3 regions of the Blautia sp. DFI.3.45 genome follow, and region 2 is predicted to be linked to each of the others. Evidence: riboswitches for the same ligand, from Rfam matches in the RefSeq annotation. Region 2 holds a riboswitch; each other region holds the start of a gene.

Region 1 (6,021 bases), on a different contig from region 2:
TGCAGAACCCATGGAAATAGATCTGCTCAGAAAATAAATCATCAGAAGTGCAACTACCAGCTTGGCTCCTGAAGAAATTCCAAGTACAAAGGGACCTGCAATAGGGTTATTAAAAAATGTCTGAAGAAGAAATCCGGATACAGAAAGTGCTCCTCCAAGAATGATCACTGACAGAATCCTGGGAAGACGGATTTCCCATATTATATTGTAAGCAGTCGCATCTCCTTGATGTCTGAAAATAATATTCAGAATCTCACCCACTGAAAGATGAATGCTTCCGGCATTTACATTCCAGACAAATAAAATCACCAGAAACACCGCCAGTATAAAAAATGCTATCCAGTATCTGGCTGTACGTTTTTTGTCATCCATATTTTTTGTTCCTTTTGTTTTTATATTTCCTGCTTTTGGCAGTTCTGCAGAATCCCGCAAACATATTTCAATGCCATTCGTAAATAACTATACCAATCGCATAGAATGCGAATTCAAGTGTGCCGAGGATTTACAAATATCATTTTAACTTATGCATATATACAAGTTCATCCAGTGAATCATCATCTGTGGTAAGGATTGTATGAATATCTTCGATCATGGTTCCAAGCTCGGTGGTTTCCTGGAAAAGATTTTTACCCGTACACCACACATTTCCATCCTTCACTGCCTTAAAATCTGCCAGAAGATTACTTTTTGCCAGCAGTTCATCAATACTAGAAAGTTCACCGTCGATAGTACTGTTATAGATGATATAGTCCGCATCTTTTGCTTTGGCATAAAATTCTTCCATCTGCATATTCATGGTAGACAAAGCGTTATCACTTTCTCCTGTATCTTCGGGAACATATTTGCCGCCTGCAAGCTCGATCATGTTTGAAACATAATCACCATTCTTTCGCACATTGACAGCACCTGTGGAATTAATATAAAAGAATGCTACTGTTTTACCTGTATCTTTATCATCAGAGGTCAGAACTTTGTCAAGCTTGTCTGTCTGCTCCTTAAATGCCTTCTCAGCTACATCTTCCTTTCCGAGAAGCACAGCATAGAGTTTCATCCATTCAGTTCTTCCCAGAGGATGGCTCTCATAACTGGAACGTTCTACCATTACCGGGATACCAAACTGTTCCAGTTTCTCTTCCACCTCCGGATTATGATGGATCATAGTTGATTCAATGGCAAGACCACAGCCTTCATCCAGGATCAGTTCATAATCCGGTGCATTGTACTTGCCTGCATAAATCATTTTTCCGGATTCCATGGCATCTTTTGCTTCCTGGATATACCATCCATTCTCCTGAGTTCCTGAAAGACGAATGCTGTCAATACCGTCAATTGCGCGGAAAAGATCCATGGCAGAGGTTGCTACCAGATAGATGTTGTTCAGCGGTTGTTGAATAACTGTGATATCTTTTTCAAGCCCCTTTGGAGCCTTTTTTCCCTCTGGAACTACAAGAAACTGTCCTTCCTGATTGATAGTAATCAGAGCATAGCCATCATTGTAATAGTCTACGCTGAATTCTTCTGCGTAGGAAAGTTCCATACTGTGATCATAGGTAAGTCCCGGGATATCCACAGGAGTTTTTGCATTGTCTTTATCTGCTGCGTATGCTGTACAGACAGTGCATATACAGATAATAAATAATGCAACTGACATAAAACCGATAAATATTGTTTTTTGCTGTTTCTTTATTATGTTTTTCATCTTCATAATTGTTTCTTTGTTTGTATGTGATTATTTTGCTGTTTTTTCTGCTTCTTTGGCAGTTGTGGAATCAAAATTTAAGGTGTAGTCAATCTCGTGAGGCTCACTCATTGCTACTGTATCTGCTGTTACCTCCATCTCTGCATCAAATACGCTGACAGGGATTTCAAAAGTGGAGTTTCCGTCTTTATTAACCGGCTCATATTTCTCACCATCCACAAGCATATAATCATAGTTCGGACTGCTCCATACGATAGTTGCTGTAGCTTTATCGCCTTCTACATTAATGGCTGCAGGAGAATCAATGGTTGCTCTTCCTGAACCGCCTGTGAGAGTTACATCCATGGTATAATCGCCGTCTTCAAGATTCAGATCTGCCAAAGTCTTACCTTCACTTGTCTTACTGTCTTTCGCATCTTTGTCTGTGTCATCTGCTTTGGAATCTGCATCTTTATTTTCTTTATCATCTTTTTTTGCATCTGTATCATCGGATTTTACAGGATTTTTGACACTTACCTTATGGTCATACCATTTTCCTTTTGTTCCGATCAAAGCTACATCGAATTCTTCATCAATTGCGGGTACCGGGATATCAAATCCATATACTTCCTCACTCATTCCATCGCTGTATGTAACAGTATCTGTGGTTGGCTCAAGAACCTCTGCCCCGTCTTTCTGTGCATCTTCTGCCTTTCCGACGAAAAGGTTTACAATTTTCTTAGAAGCAAGGCTTACATGGATAGTCATCTTGCCATCCTTTACTGTAAGGGTTCCTTTTCCATCGTTTGCTTCATTTACATGGAACATTCCGCTGTCTGTATCAAATTCTGCTGTGTAGGTGCCATCCTCTAATGTATCACTCTTGGATGCATCTGTTTCTTTATTATCTGTGTTTTCTGAATCAGCATCTTTTGCAGTTGTTTCTTCTTTATCAGTGGTTTCTTCTGTTGCCGTATCAGTATCTGTCTTTGCAGCAACCGGGCTTGTACCGATCAGAGTAGCTGAAATAGTAAGTGCTGACATTAATAATGTAAATGAACGTTTCTTCATGATTATTTCTTCTCCCTTATCTTCATATTTTTTATAGTTTTTTCTATCGTGCTGTTCAACCCATCTGCTGCAGAGCAACAGGCTTTTGAACAGGTGATGGCAAATATATTATAGTAATTCCAGAAAATAATGCAATTAAGACAGTTCCTCTGGATCTTTCTCAGATGTGCGCACGTTACTGTGAACGGAATGAACAGAAACGTGCGAACTGTTTGCAGTATTTTATGGAATTGCTATGACTTCTTTTTTTCTTATCATATAATATATCTGCCCGGAAACTTTTGCAAGTTCTCCGGGCAGTTTATCTTGTTTGAACAATATTTTTTATTCAGCGTCAGCCTCTGCAGTATCAGCTGTTGTCTCAGCTGCGTCATCTGCCTGTGCATCGTCTGCCTGTGCATCGTCTGCACTGTCATCTGTTGCTTTGGCATCAGTATCTTCTGCTGCTGCATCGTCAGATGCTCCAAGAGAATCAATTGCTGCTTTTGTATGAGCCACATACAGATCTTCTACTGCTGCGATTCTTCCAAGACCTGCGATCTGACAGTCAACACTGTCGAAATCACCGGATGCCTCAAACTGAGATTTCCAGGAATCTGCATCATCACCAGCCATATCATTGTTAGCGTGGTCTCCGGCAACAACCATCAGAGGACGAAGGATTACATTCTTGAATCCTGCTTCTTTTACTTTCTCGATAACCTTGTCACATGCTGTGTCTTCCGGTTCTCCCTCTACAGTTCCGATGAAAGCGTTTGTGAATCCAAGATCATCCATCTGTGTCTGCATCTGGTCATAGGTTACGTTAGCTGTATGGGATGTACCATGTCCCATGAATACAAATGCTGTGCCTGCATCTGCTGCTGCTTTCATATCATCAAATCCAGCTTCCTTGCAAGCTTCATCTGTGATTGCCTGAGCAACTGCTTTCTTGTCATCATTGATCACTGTAGCATCATCACCAACTTCACCGAGCATTGGCTCTGCAATTGCAACAGATTCAAATTTGTCTTTGTATCCATCAATTGCCTCTGTCATTTCATCATATTCTGCACCATGCATCAGATGTGTCGGCTGTACAACAAGATTCTTAACACCGTTAGCTACTGCACGGTCAAGAGCCTGCTGCATATTATCGATTACTTCATCATCTCTTGCCTGTACATGGTTGATGATGATCTGTGCTGTAAATGCACGTCTTACTGACCAGTCCGGATATGCTTTTGCAAGGGCATCCTCGATTCCTTTGATATCCTCTGCACGGCTGTCGTTGAAGGATGTACCAAAACTTACTACAAGAAGTTCATTCTCACCAATCTCATCCTGGTTACGAGGATCATCTTTGGAAGCATCACCTGTGTCACGTCCAAAGTATTCAGGGCTTGCTTCTTCACCTGTTACCAGTTCTTTCTGAGCATCTGTAAGTTTGTCCCATGCTTCTTTTGCTGCTTTGCAGTCTTCGTCAGTTGTGTCTGTTCTTTCCTGAACATAAATCTTATCGATCAGGGCACCAACTTCGTCTGCGGCTTTCTGATCATCATCAGAAGCTTCTGTTGTATCATCAGATGCTTCCTCTGTATCTGCTGCATCTGCATCGTCTGCAGTTGCTTCTGTGTCATCTGCAGCCTCTTCTGTTGCTGCATCATCAGATGCAAAAGCAACTGTACCTGTTGCTGCTGTCATGGAACAGGTCATGGATACTGCCAGTAATAAGGCTAACATGGATTTTCTTTTCATTTCGTTTTTCCTCTTTTATTTCTCGTATTTCCGGACAATTGTATGCACAAAAAAAGCAACTGCATATTCTGCAGCTACCGCTTTCCCATAAATACATGGTTTATATGTACCAGATATATCTGTAATTTCCGATTCTGTCTGATTCATTTAATAAAAGAGCTATGTATCGTTATGAGAATACAGGTTCTGTATACCGCAGACCTTAAATTCTACGCCAAGGCAGTTCTCCTGACTTCGATCATCGCTGTTTCTCCCTTCCCGGTTTCCCAGTGGTTTCTGAAAAGCAGCTCCCATACACAGTGACGGTATCGCTCCGGATTCTCACCGGATTCTCTTTTGCGCATCAAGCGCGATGCAACCTTTGCGTTATAACATTGCACATATTTAATTCGGATATTCTTTTTTTATCACATTTTACCAAAAATGTCAATACAATTCGTGTATATTTTCCTCTAATGTTTGGCATTAGTGTTACTGTTCACTCCGTTCACAGTAACGTAGCCAAAATTCATTCCAGATTGCCTGCGGCAATGGAATTTTGGCTTGTATATTATCGCGTTATTCATTACACTTCTGTCAGGGTTTTGAAAAAACAGGTTCTGTTTCCGGTATGGCAGGCTGCACCGATCTGCTCTACTTTAGCAAGGATCGTATCATTGTCGCAATCCAGTGTAAGGGATTTTACAAACTGAAGATGTCCGGATGTGAGTCCCTTCGTCCAGAGTTCATTGCGGCTTCTGCTCCAGTAAGTCATTTTACCTGTTTCAAGAGTGGTATTAAATGCTTCTTCATTCATATACGCCAGCATCAGCACTTCGTTTGTCTGATAATCCTGGGCTATAACAGGTACCATTTCATCACTGTTTAATTTAAAATCAGACCATGCAATACTGCTTTTTAAATTCACTGTATTTTCCATTTTCTGTCTCCATCTAATTTATTGATTGCCATAAATCATTTCGTAAATTTTCAAATTTTACAAACTGCCCTTGGTAGACAGAACATCTGTGATTCTTGGATCATAGGATGTGGCTGCGTCCAGTGCTTTGGCAAAACTTTTGAACATTGCTTCTGCTACATGGTGATTATTCCCACCTGCCAGAACCCTGATATGAAGATTCATGCCACAGGCATAGGAAATGGCATAGAAGAACTCTTTTACCATTTCCGTGGACATGTCACCGATCCTGTCTGTGGTAAACTCTGCATCCCATACAAAGTAAGGTCTTCCGGACAGATCGATCGCACAGAGCACCAGGGATTCATCCATGGGAAGGATGCAGCTTCCATAGCGCTTAATCCCCTTTTTGTCACCAATTGCTTCTTTTAATGCAGTTCCCAGAACAATTCCTGTATCCTCGATGGTGTGATGGTCATCCACCTGAAGATCACCATGGACTCTGACACTGAGATCAAAGAGCCCATGACGGGTAAATCCATCCAGCATATGGTTAAAAAATCCCACACCTGTCTCAATATCAGAATATCCGGTTCCATCCAGATTTATTTTTAATTTGATTTCTGTTTCTTTTGTA
Region 2 (6,021 bases):
GAGGATCTTTTTTACTTCAGGAAGGGATGTGAGAAAAGAAAACTTGAATTTTTATACAAATACGACAGAAAGGTAAAAAAGGAATGAAAAAGATAATTAGTTTTATATTGACAATGATTATGCTGCTTACCTGCACCAGTATTTCAGTTATGGCATCTGATGTCCAGAGTGATACAGCAGATCAGGATGAAAAAATGACAATAGGAGTGTCTGTATATAATCTGAATGATGCGGAAGTAAGAGAGTTTAGAAATTATTTTGAAAATTATGTCGGTATGGCTTTTGAAGTTGAGTTTTTATATTCTTCCAGTATAAGCACTGCAGAAGAAGAAATCAGCTTTATAAATGAGCTTCATGAAAGAAATGTAAAGGGAATTATTTCTTTCCTTTCCTCTGATCTTGAAGAAGTTCTTCCGGTATGCGAAGAATATGGTATGTATTATGTGCGTGGTTCAGGAACGATCAGTGATGAAATGTATGAGAAAGTAAAGGATAATCCTTACTTTCTGGGAACGATAGGAACATCTGTTGAAACAGAAAAGGATGCGGCTGCCAATATGGCGGAGTATTTTGCTTCAGAGGATCAGAATAATCAGAATCATTACATAATAGCATGTGGAGGATCTGCCATCGGTAATGAGATGCATCGTCTGAGAACGATAGGTATTCTGAATAAGCTTCAGGAAGCATATGGTCTGTCATATGAGAAGTCTGTAGAAGAACTGGTGAATACGCAGGATACGGAAGAAATTGAAACAGGCAGTGATATTAAGATTACTCTGGTTCCGGGTTATCCAAAAGATCATCTGGATGAAAAGCTGGCTGCTCCGCTGAATACAGGAGAGTATAATGTTATTCTGAGTGTAGTGAGCGCAAGTGATTTTATCAAGGTAATTGATGCTTATGAAGAAGAGAACAGTACAGATGTATTGTTGGGGTCAATTGATTGTTTTACAGAAGATACATACGAAATGTTTAACAAGAAGGGATATAACGGCAAGGAAAGAATCGACTATCTTGTAGGAAAATATGGTGCTATCGTTGCACCATCATTTGTTGCTATGAAGAATGCTCTGGAAGGCTTTGCAGAAGATTACCGTGAAGATGGAAGTGCTTTCCGGCTGCAGCAGTCATTTTGGACAGCGGATTCAGTAGATGAGTTTAATAAGCAGTATGTGTTATCTATTGGAATGTATGATAATACATATAGTGTAGAGGACATGATGGGAGTTCTGAAATCCTATACACCGGAAACAAATTTTGAAGAATTCCAGAAATTTACGGAAAAATAGATAGAAAATAAAAGTCTGAAATAATTGACGTATGCATGATAGTATGTTATGATAAAGAAGTATTCATACGGCCATTTGATGATTTTAGAGATAAGTTCAGACCAGCAGAAGCGTCCTGCTGGTCTGATTAAAAGGGAAACCGGTGTAAATCCGGTACGATCCCGTCACTGTGATAGTTGTTTTTCAGCTGCATACCACTGGAAGATATTTTCTGGGAAGGTGCTGAAAGTATATAGGCTTAAGTCAGGAGACCTGCTTATTTCTAGTAAAAGAGATTCTTGCGGACGACGAGAAATCCTGATTAAGAGTTACAACTTCATGTGTTGCATATATATATGTTTGATTCTTTAACGGTAAGATTTCGTGACGGATGCGGGAGCATCTGTCTTTTTTTCGCTCAAAATCATAGGAATGGACAGTATGAGAAGGAAGAAAAACAACGAAGAAACAAAAAAAGAAAGGAAGTAAAGGATGAAAAAAACAAAAAGAGAATTACTTGTGTTAGCAGCAGCAACAACAGTTGCGTTATCAATGGGAGTTACTGTACAGGCGAAAGGTGATGAGAAGGTTTTAAACTTCGGATGTCAGATGTACACAGATGGATGTGTAAACAGTGCAAATGATGAAAACGGTGGATGGAATGCTATGAGATATGGTATTGCTGAAGCATTATTTAAATTCGATGACAATATGGAAGTTATCCCGTGGCTTGCTGAGAGTTATGAAGTAAATGACGAGCATACAGAATGGACGATCAAGCTGAAAGACGGAATTAAATTCTCTGACGGATGTGATTTAACTCCGACAAAGGTAAAAGAGTATTTTGATCACATGAAAGAGGTAGGACCTTCCGGATCTGCCAAACCGGAGAAATATCTGGAATTTGAAGCAGAAGTTACTGTAGATGATGATGCAAATACAATTAACATCAAAACAAGCAAACCATATGCAAACCTTGTAGGACAGCTCTGCCATCCAACAATGGGAATTACAGATGTAGAACATATTGAAAACTATGATAACGGAATTATTGGAACAGGTCCATACAAGATTGAAGAATTCAATGGTGTAGGTGTTGGTTATACATTAGCTGCAAATGAGTATTATCGTGAAGATGTCCCATACGATAAAGTCAATCTGCTGTTCATGGGAGATAACTCCGCAAAAACAATGGCACTTCAGAGCGGTCAGGTAGACCTGGTTGAGAACATTACAAACGTAGCAGATATTCAGGACTTCCAGGATAACGATGACTATACTGTTGATATCGCATCAGGTGTACGTTGTGGATTTGCATGGATGAACTTTGACGGTGTTCTTGGAAACAAAACACTTCGTCAGGCAATCCTGATGGCAATTGATAATGATACAATCTGTAATTCCAGAACAATCGGTGGACTTTATACACCAGGATTCTCCGTACTGCCTTCTACTCTGAACTATGACTATGACAAACTGGAAAATCCATATACCTATGATCCGGAAAAAGCAAAACAGATTCTGGATGATGCAGGAATCGTTGATACAGACGGAGATGGAATCCGTGAACTGGATGGTCAGAATATCAACCTCAGATATATTTCTTATGAAAACCGTCTTCTGAATGACTTTGCAGATGCTCAGGCACAGTATCTTGCAGAAATCGGTATTGGTGTTGTTCCTGAATACGGAAGCTCAGATGATCAGTGGAGTAAACTTGCAGCACTGGATTATGACCTTAATAACAATAACTGGATCACTGTTGGTACCGGAGATCCTCTGGCATATATGGCTAACTGGGCAACTGATACCAGCTACTGCGCATACTCCAACCCGGACTATGACAAGTTATATGAAGAATTAAAAGGTGAAATGGATCCGGAAAAGAGAAAAGATCTGATCTTCCAGATGCAGCAGATTCTGGTAGATGATGCAGCGGTTCTGATTGATGGATACTACAACTCATCTATGATCTACAGTAAGAAAGTTGGTTCTGCACATATCCATACAGCAGATTACTACTGGCTGTCAACAGAAATTACTCCTGCAGAATAAGAAAAGTCTGCGAATTGTGAAGTTACTGAATAGTTACAAACAGAAATAAAAAGAGGTGTCTTTTTTGAGTAAAAAGCAAATAATCAAGCGTTTATTACAGATTGTGATCGTATTGATCGGTATCAGCTTTATTACATTTGCACTGACCTTTATGTCACCAGGTGACCCTGTACGAAACATGTACACGGCAACCGGTGTAATGCCTACTGAAGAAATGGTTCAGGAGACACGCGAGGAACTTGGTCTGAATGATCCGTTTCTGGTGCAGTATACCAGATGGCTTAAGAACTGTCTGAAAGGTGACTTTGGCAAATCATACAGCTTAAATAAACCAGTTACAGAACTTCTTGCAGCCAGATTATGGCCGACTTTGAAACTTACATTAATGGCCATGATCCTTATGCTGGTTATTTCTGTACCTTTAGGTATGTTGTCTGCCATATATAAAGATAAATGGATCGATTATCTCGTCCGGGGAATTACATTCCTCGGATGTGCGATGCCTAACTTCTGGGTTGGACTTCTGTTAATGCTGGCATTCTGTGTTTATATCAATGCATTTCCGGTTATCAGTTCTGCGGGAGACTTTAAGAGTCTGTTTCTTCCGGCTTTGACACTTGCGATTGCAATGTCTTCCAAATATACCAGACAGGTAAGAACAGCGGTGCTGGATGAACTGAGTCAGGATTATGTGATCGGTGCACAGGCAAGAGGAGTAAAGAAATCAAAGATTATCTGGGGCAATGTATTTCCAAATTCATTGCTTCCGCTGATCACAATGTTTGGTCTTTCCATAGGATCACTTCTTGGAGGAACCAGTGTTGTAGAAGTAATCTTCTCTTATCCGGGTCTTGGAAACCTTGCAGTTTCAGCAATCACATCCAGTGATTACAATCTGATCCAGGGATATGTATTATGGCTTGCCCTGATTTATATGGTCATTAACCTGATCGTTGATGCATCTTATGTTTATATTGATCCACGTATGCGTTTAAAGGAGTAGAATCATGAAAAAGAAAAACAGATTTTTAGCAAATAAAACTTTTGTCGTGTTTTCTATTCTTGCAGTCTGTATTATTCTGACAGCAGTATTTGCACCGGTGGTAACCAGAGGGGTTGACCCGTTAAAAGGTTCTCTGGTAGATGCACTGCTTCCGCCATGCAAGGAACATATTTTTGGAACCGACAAAATGGGCAGGGATATTTTTTCAAGAGTTATTTATGGAGCACGTGCATCTCTGTCAGCAACCTTTGGTGTTGTTGCCCTGATCTTTCTGGTGGGAACTGTTACCGGAGTCCTTGCAGGATATTTCGGAGGTGTCATTGATGCTGTTATTATGCGAATTGCAGATATGATGCTTGCTTTCCCAGGACTGGTACTTGCTCTTGCTGTTGCAGGTATTATGGGCGCAAGTATCAAAAATGCGATCATCGCTATTGTAGTAGTAAGCTGGACCAAATATGCGCGTCTGGCACGAAGCCTAGTTATGAAGATCCGTGACAGGGATTATGTATCAGCAGCGATCGTTACCGGTTCCAAAACACCGTATATGCTGTTTCGATATATGCTTCCAAATGCACTTCCTACACTGATCATTACTGCTGCCACAGATATAGGTTCCATGATGCTGGAACTGGCAGCAATGTCCTTCCTGGGATTTGGCGCGAAGCCGCCGGCACCGGAATGGGGTTATATGCTGAATGAAGGAAGAGCGTGTATGCAGTCCGCTCCGTGGCTGATGATCTTCCCGGGTCTTGCTATTTTTGTAGTAGTTGTTGTATTTAATATGCTTGGGGATTCCATCCGTGATATCCTCGATCCAAGAAATGAGTAGGAGGAATAAACATGCTGAAATTAGATAATGTGACAATCTCCTACAAAAATGTTCCAACTGTTCAGAACTTTAATCTGGATATGAAAGAGGGACAGATCGTTTCTCTGGTAGGAGAATCCGGAAGTGGAAAAACCACTGTTATCCGTGCTGTTCTGGGACTTCTTGCAGGTGGCGGTAAGGTCACAGAAGGAAGTATTACGTTTGAAGGAGAAGACCTTTTATCCTATACACCGGAACAGTGGAGAAAACTTCGTGGTTCTGATATTTCCATGATTTTTCAGGACAGTGGTGCAATGATGAATCCGACACGTAAAGTCGGAAAGGTATTTACAGAATATATTCTTACTCATGAGAACATTTCCAAGAAAGAGGCATGGAGTAAGGGAATCGCAATGCTGGAGCGAATGAGACTTCCGTCTCCGGATAATATTATGGAATCTTATCCTTTCCAGTTATCCGGTGGTATGAGACAGCGAGTTGGTATTGCGATGGGAATGACTTATCAGCCGAAGCTTCTTCTTGCAGATGAACCGACTTCTGCACTGGATGTAACAACACAGGCGCAGATCGTACGTCAGATGATGAAGCTCAGAGATGATTACCATACAGGCATTATTGTAGTAACCCATAATCTGGGTGTAGCTGCCTACATGTCAGATTATATTGTTGTAATGAAGAACGGAAGAATGGAAGACCAGGGAACAAGAGAGTATATTCTGAAAGAATCAAAGAACGAATATACCAGAAAACTTCTGGAAGCAGTTCCATCCCGGGGAGGTGAACGATATGTCTGAAAAAAGAGAAGTCATACTGGAAGCGAAACATGTAACCAGAAGATTTGCGGCATCACATGGACGTAC
Region 3 (6,021 bases), on a different contig from region 2:
CGTAGAAAATGTGCGATCCGCAAATGCATCCATCTGTACCGTTTTCAGTGCTTCTTCAACAATCCGGTAATCTTTTGCATTATCCCGTTCCAATGCTTTCTTATGAGGTGCACGTCCCATCAACACGACTTCCCGTACGGTAAAATCAAAGTTGTAGTAATTGTGCTGTGCCACAACTGCCATTTTTCTGGCGGAGCTTTTTACGCTCATGGAATGGAGTTCTTCGCCGTCCAGATAAACGGCACCTGCATCTGGCTTCAGGATACGGTAGATGCATTTTAATAATGTAGATTTTCCGCTTCCGTTTGGTCCGATGATCCCTACCAGTTCCTTATCCTTTGACTCTATGGAAATTCCCTTCAGTATCTGTCTGGCGTGAAATCCAACCTGAATATCTTCTGTAGTGATTTTCATTACTTACTACCTCCAAATCCATAGGATTTCCGCACAAGCAGATAAATAAAGCATGGAGCACCGATAATGGATACCAGCACACCGATCGGCATCTCAGAATTCTTCAGGATCACACGACATGCCACATCACACCAGATCAAGAACGATGCACCAAGCAGTGCACTTAATGGCAATAATCTTCTGTGGTCTGTTCCAAAAAGGATTCTGATCACATGAGGGATCACAAGTCCTACAAAGCCGATCACACCTGCACAATATACTGCAAACCCGATCATTACAGAAGCAACGATCAAATAAAAAGTTCTCAGCCTGTGCAAATCAGTTCCCAGTGTGATCGATACATCATCTCCTAACAGCATCAGATTCAGATTACGATATTGCGTCCAGAAAATAATTACACAGATCAATGTAACAGGAAGCATTACACCTACTCTGCTCCAGCTTGCGCCTGCAAGGCTTCCCATCATCCACTTCATTACTTCTGTTGCTGCATTTTTGTCATTGGTGATATAGATAACAAAATTGGAAAAAGCAGAACATACCGCACTGACGGCCATTCCGGCAAGGATCAGTTTAGCAGAAGTAGCTTTTCCGCCCATGTTTGCAATGGCAATTACTGCAAAAGAAGTGACCATTGCACCAATAAATGCAGGAACACCAACTGAGTTTCCACCGAGAAATCCACCAACTCCAAGCATGATCGCCAGTGTTGCACCAAGGGATGCACCGGATGAAATACCAAGTACATATGGATCTGCCAGTGGGTTCTGGACAATCGCCTGCATAACTACGCCACAGACGGAAAGAGCCATTCCAACTGCCAGAGCCAGCAGGACTCTGGGCAGCCGGATCAGCCACACAACATCGTGAACTGCGCCTTCTGCATAGGCGGACAGGCTTTTGATATGAAACAATTTATATGCAATGACACTGTAAACATCTTTCAGTGACAGATCTGCATTTCCAAAAGTGATTGCTGCAAGAATGGAAAAAATCAAAAATGCCGCAAGCCCGATAAGAACTGCCACATACATGGATGTCCTGAGCACACTGCCTTTTTTTGTCTGTGAAACCTGTTCTTTCACTGTTATGTCCTCAATCAGTCAAGATTCACATCCGGATATAATCCTTTTGCGAAAGTTTCAATACCATCCTGTGTACGTGTTGCACTTGCGTACATTTCACTGAGCATGATCGGATAAACACGACCGTTCTTTACAGCGTCAAGGCTCTGAAGTGCTTCGTCATCCTTGATAACGGCAAGCTGGCTTTCTTTTACAGTTTCCGGATCATCACCTGCATATGGCATGTATACAACAAAAATCACATCAGGGTTTGCTGCAATGATATCTTCTTTTCCTGCTGTAGAAGCATCCGGGTTTGCCAGAGTCGCACCCAGTTGTGTTACCATATCTCCACCAAGGCTCTTTGCACCATAGTTTGTGATATCTTCTCCAAGAGGTTCCAGAACCATTACGCTTGGTTTCTCTTCTACATCTGCTGTTGCTGTAAGAGTTTTATCGATCACTGCCTTTGCATCATCTACGATTGCCTGTGCTTTGTCCTGTACATCAAAAATCTTTCCAAGATTTAAGATGTCTGTAAATTCATTTTCCAGAGTTCTGTCTCCGTCAGGGCGTGTGTTTGTGTTGTAATAAGTGTTGCATCCTTTGTCGATCCAGTCTGTTACATTTCCGAGATTTTTATCAGAAAACAGGGAGCTCCAGGATAAGATCATGTCTGGCTCCAACATCGTTACAGTCTCAAGGGATGGGGTAAATTCATCAAGATAATTTGTTTTTGAAAATGCATCTTTAAGTTCATCCGGAACTTCATTGTCAAGACCTGCAGTAGCTACCAGACGGTCTTCCAGGCCAAGTGCAAGCATGGTTTCAATGCTTCCCTGATATACAGCAAGAACTTTCTCTGGTGCCTTTTCATAGGTTGTTTCGATTTCATTTCCATCATAATCATAGGTTGTGATGGTCAGAGGATATTCTGTCTTTGTACCTTCTGCGTCTGCTGTCTTATCTGCATCTGCTGAATCCTGTGCGTCTGCATCTGCTGCCGGCTGATTGTCCTCTTTGATTGTCTCAGAGTCTGCTCTCTCTGCTGCAAAAGCTGCCGGAGCTGCGGAAACTGCCATAGCTGCTGCCATCATAATTGCCATGATTCTTGTGGATAAATACCTGTTTTTCATTTGACTTCCTCTCTTTTCGTATATGTTATTTACCTGTTCGTGTAACCGAAAAGATGGGACTTCAGAAAAAGTAAAATAGAAGTGATAAGAATAACGGATACTTTTTACGGAAGCTCCTTCTTTACGCTGTCAGGCAGGTTTCCTGACTCACAGATCACAGAAAATTTCCACAAAATAAAAACTGATACAACATCCATGCTTCAGCAGTTCATGAATGTTGTATCAGAAATATTTCCAGATACTCTCTGACAGCCGGATTCCGCCTTCTCACATATTTGTGCAATGACATATTACAATCCCGCTTTTTTTCTGTATACAGTGGCCGCAACCGTTCAGGCATTTCACCTGATTCCCTCTCACATTACCATACACAAAATCTGCATATGATAATGTTCACTTAACAGCTTATTCAATTACGCTGATACAATTTTAGCACACTGCTTTTATAATTACAACCATATTCGAGACACATCAGAATTCTTTCTTCTCCATAAGCCGGACACCAATCCAAAAAGACCCCATATATACAATTACTGTAAATAATACAACTCCGGCCAATACCATTCCCCAGTTCAGTCCATTCAGCCATGCATCGACTGCGTCTGCTGAAAGTCCCATTGTTTTTATCAGAATATAAACTACGGCAAATATAATAGCCCACATGACCATTGCAATATAACGTCCTTTTTCCGCTCCAAAATGTATTACAAGCGGGAGCGATACCGCCAGCATAAGAAGTGCCAGTGGAATGTATATCAGGCTGCCAATGATAGTCTCACTCAGACACCCCTGAAGTTCTGCCACACCTTTGCAGATTACTCCCGTTATCGTTGCAATTCCCCACGCTACAGCCGTAAGCCCTGCTCCCAGCAGATATTTTTCCGCCACATACTGTTTTCTGGTAACCGGCAAGGTCATAAGAAACGCAAGACCATTATCAAACTCATCATAACTTATAGTCGTAATGGCAAAAATTGCTGTGACAATCGTAAAATATCCTGTAGCAAAACTGACACTCCCGCTTCCTGCCAGATTCAGGATGACTTCCATTACAACAACCAGGATAAAAAACTGTTTCTGCTGTTTCATCAGTTCTATATCCTTTACAAATAATCCCTTCATACCTGTTCCTCCATCATCACTACCAGATCATCAATCTTTCCATTCTCAATTACAACATCCGGATAATTTTCCATATAAAATTGTTTCTGGTTTGTCAGACACCTGTATCCATAAGCTTCTTTCCGGATCTTAATAAGGTATTGCTGATCCAGTTTTTCGTACTCTTCTTCTGCAACTTTAAGAACTGCATAATCTGACAGCAGTACATCTGTATCCTCATGAAGGATAATTTTTCCGGCATGGATCATATAAAAATCGTCACAAAGACTCTCCAGATCTGATGAAATATGTGAACTGATCAGAATAGAACTGCTTTCATTTTCTTCCATATATTCTCTCAGCATGTTCAGCACTTCATCCCTGGCTATCACATCCAGACCAACTGTGGGCTCATCCAGAATCAGCAGTTCTGCCTTATGGCTTAATGCTGCCAGTACTTTAAACTTTGCTTTCATACCAGTGGAAAATTCTTTGATTTTCTTGTCTGTGGGCAGATTGAATCTTCTGCACTGCTGCAGGAATTTCTCTCTGTCAAAATCCGGATATATGCTTTTCATAATATTGGCCACGCCCGCTGCTGTCAGATACATACTGAAGCCTGAATCTGCAAAAACAACTCCCAGTTTCTGCTTATCCTCCGGCTTAAGCTCTTCTGCCTTTTTCCCAAAGACCTCTATCTCTCCGCCATCCGGATGAATCAGGCCAAGCAAAGCTTTAAATGTGGTGGATTTCCCGGAACCATTTCTTCCAATAAGTCCTGTAATCATCCCAGGCTGTACTTCCATAGAACAGTCCAGCGAAAAACCTCTGTAATTTTTCTGCAAATGACTGATTTTCAACATGTCTTAGTCCTCCATGATCATTTCAAAAAGATTTCTGATTTCCTCATCGTTCAGTCCACATCTTCTGCCCTTCATGATCGCCTGCTCCAGATCATGTTCTACTTCTTTGAGCTGTTCTTCCCTCATCAGGTTTTTATTTGTGGCTGCAACGTAGGTTCCTTTTCCATGAACAGTGACGGTAAATCCCTCTTCTTCCAGATTGTCGTAGGCTTTCTTCACAGTCAGGGCACTAATCTTCAGTTCCTTTGACAAACTGCGTACTGAAGGTAATACAGTGTCCGGCTGTAACTCTCCTCTGATAATCGCAGACTTAATCTGGTCTATGATCTGTTCATAAATAGGTACCATGGATGAATTATTGATTATTATATGCATATGTTTCTCCTCCATCTGCAAACAGTATATAACAGTGCATAACTGTTGTCAACTGTTTTATACTGTTATGCTTTATATTTTATCAAACGAGTCTGCCTGCCCCTGTTCACTGATAACATCTCACTTCGATTTGCAGACTAAAAACATTTCTACAGACAAAAAGAAAGATGGATTCGGTTATAAAATTTTCCAAATCTATCTTTCTTCTTATCAGATTCTTAATCCACATTGCTACGTATCTCTACACCGAATAACTGCTCTGCAGGGAACTCACTTAATTCGGTTAAAGAATTGTTTTTAATTTGTTTTTATGTAATGGTTTTTTCTCTGTTTTCTACTCTGCCAAATACGCCTTCAGTTTCTCCATATCAGCTTTCATCACTCTCCGTCCCACCTCATAAATCTCCTTTAAATGGGCGGGATCACGCTCAACCGGTTTGGCACTGATGTCTCTGTCCGGGCGGATAACATGGATCCTGCCCTCTTTTTCCAGATATGCGATTTTATCCAGCATACGATTATACTGAATATGACGTTCATCCAGAAGCTTTACAAGCTCCGGATACTCCCTGAACTTCAGTCTGAGCAGCGGCATCAGCTTATTATGTTCTTTTCTGTATCCCGGATGGCGAGTACATACTACCACATTTTTCTCATAACCCTGTGAAAGCATCCAGTTTACAGGAATCGGATCTGAGATACCACCGTCCAGATACATTCTTCCATTCAGCTTTACCGGTCTGGCGGCCAGTGGCAGGGAAGCTGATGCACGCATCCATTCCACATCCAGCCTGTCTCCCATTCTGCATTCCTGATAGCAGGGTTTTCCTGTTTCAATATCTGTACATACAACCGTAAACTTCATGGGTGATCTGGCAAATGTCTCTGTGTCAAAAACATCCAGCTTCCAGGGCACCTCCCCATATGCAAAATCTTTGCTGTAAAGATCGCCGGTAGTGATCCAGCTTTTCAATCCCATATATCGTTTATCCTTGCAGAATCTGGTATTATAACGAAGGGTTCGTCCAATCTGGCGGGACTTATAATTACATCCAAAAATTGCACCGG

What was found. A riboswitch is a leader RNA that binds a small molecule or an ion and turns the genes downstream of it on or off. The one in region 2 is predicted to bind cobalamin.
Region 1: another riboswitch for cobalamin. It lies ahead of LJE09_RS01620 (sirohydrochlorin cobaltochelatase); the one in region 2 lies ahead of LJE09_RS00085 (ABC transporter substrate-binding protein).
Region 3: another riboswitch for cobalamin. It lies ahead of LJE09_RS15985 (ABC transporter substrate-binding protein); the one in region 2 lies ahead of LJE09_RS00085 (ABC transporter substrate-binding protein).

The regions. Positions count from the first base shown of each region.
Region 1 is NZ_JAJDMI010000003.1:17,864-23,884, reverse strand. Features, by position in the region: gene LJE09_RS01635 (FecCD family ABC transporter permease) at 1-372, opposite strand, end outside; gene LJE09_RS01630 (ABC transporter substrate-binding protein) at 512-1,705, opposite strand; gene LJE09_RS01625 (hypothetical protein) at 1,730-2,749, opposite strand; gene LJE09_RS01620 (sirohydrochlorin cobaltochelatase) at 3,074-4,486, opposite strand; cobalamin riboswitch at 4,688-4,864, opposite strand; partial or broken gene hisI (phosphoribosyl-AMP cyclohydrolase) at 5,058-5,384, opposite strand; gene hisB (imidazoleglycerol-phosphate dehydratase HisB) at 5,463-6,021, opposite strand, start outside.
Region 2 is NZ_JAJDMI010000001.1:18,485-24,505, forward strand. Features, by position in the region: gene LJE09_RS00080 (hypothetical protein) at 84-1,292, shown strand; cobalamin riboswitch at 1,368-1,566, shown strand; gene LJE09_RS00085 (ABC transporter substrate-binding protein) at 1,764-3,326, shown strand; gene nikB (nickel ABC transporter permease) at 3,382-4,329, shown strand; gene nikC (nickel transporter permease) at 4,334-5,161, shown strand; gene LJE09_RS00100 (ABC transporter ATP-binding protein) at 5,173-5,955, shown strand; gene LJE09_RS00105 (ABC transporter ATP-binding protein) at 5,948-6,021, shown strand, end outside.
Region 3 is NZ_JAJDMI010000071.1:510-6,530, forward strand. Features, by position in the region: gene LJE09_RS15975 (ABC transporter ATP-binding protein) at 1-414, opposite strand, end outside; gene LJE09_RS15980 (FecCD family ABC transporter permease) at 414-1,499, opposite strand; gene LJE09_RS15985 (ABC transporter substrate-binding protein) at 1,514-2,614, opposite strand; cobalamin riboswitch at 2,730-2,998, opposite strand; gene LJE09_RS15990 (ABC-2 transporter permease) at 3,086-3,736, opposite strand; gene LJE09_RS15995 (ABC transporter ATP-binding protein) at 3,733-4,578, opposite strand; gene LJE09_RS16000 (GntR family transcriptional regulator) at 4,582-4,953, opposite strand; gene LJE09_RS16005 (patatin-like phospholipase family protein) at 5,288-6,021, opposite strand, start outside.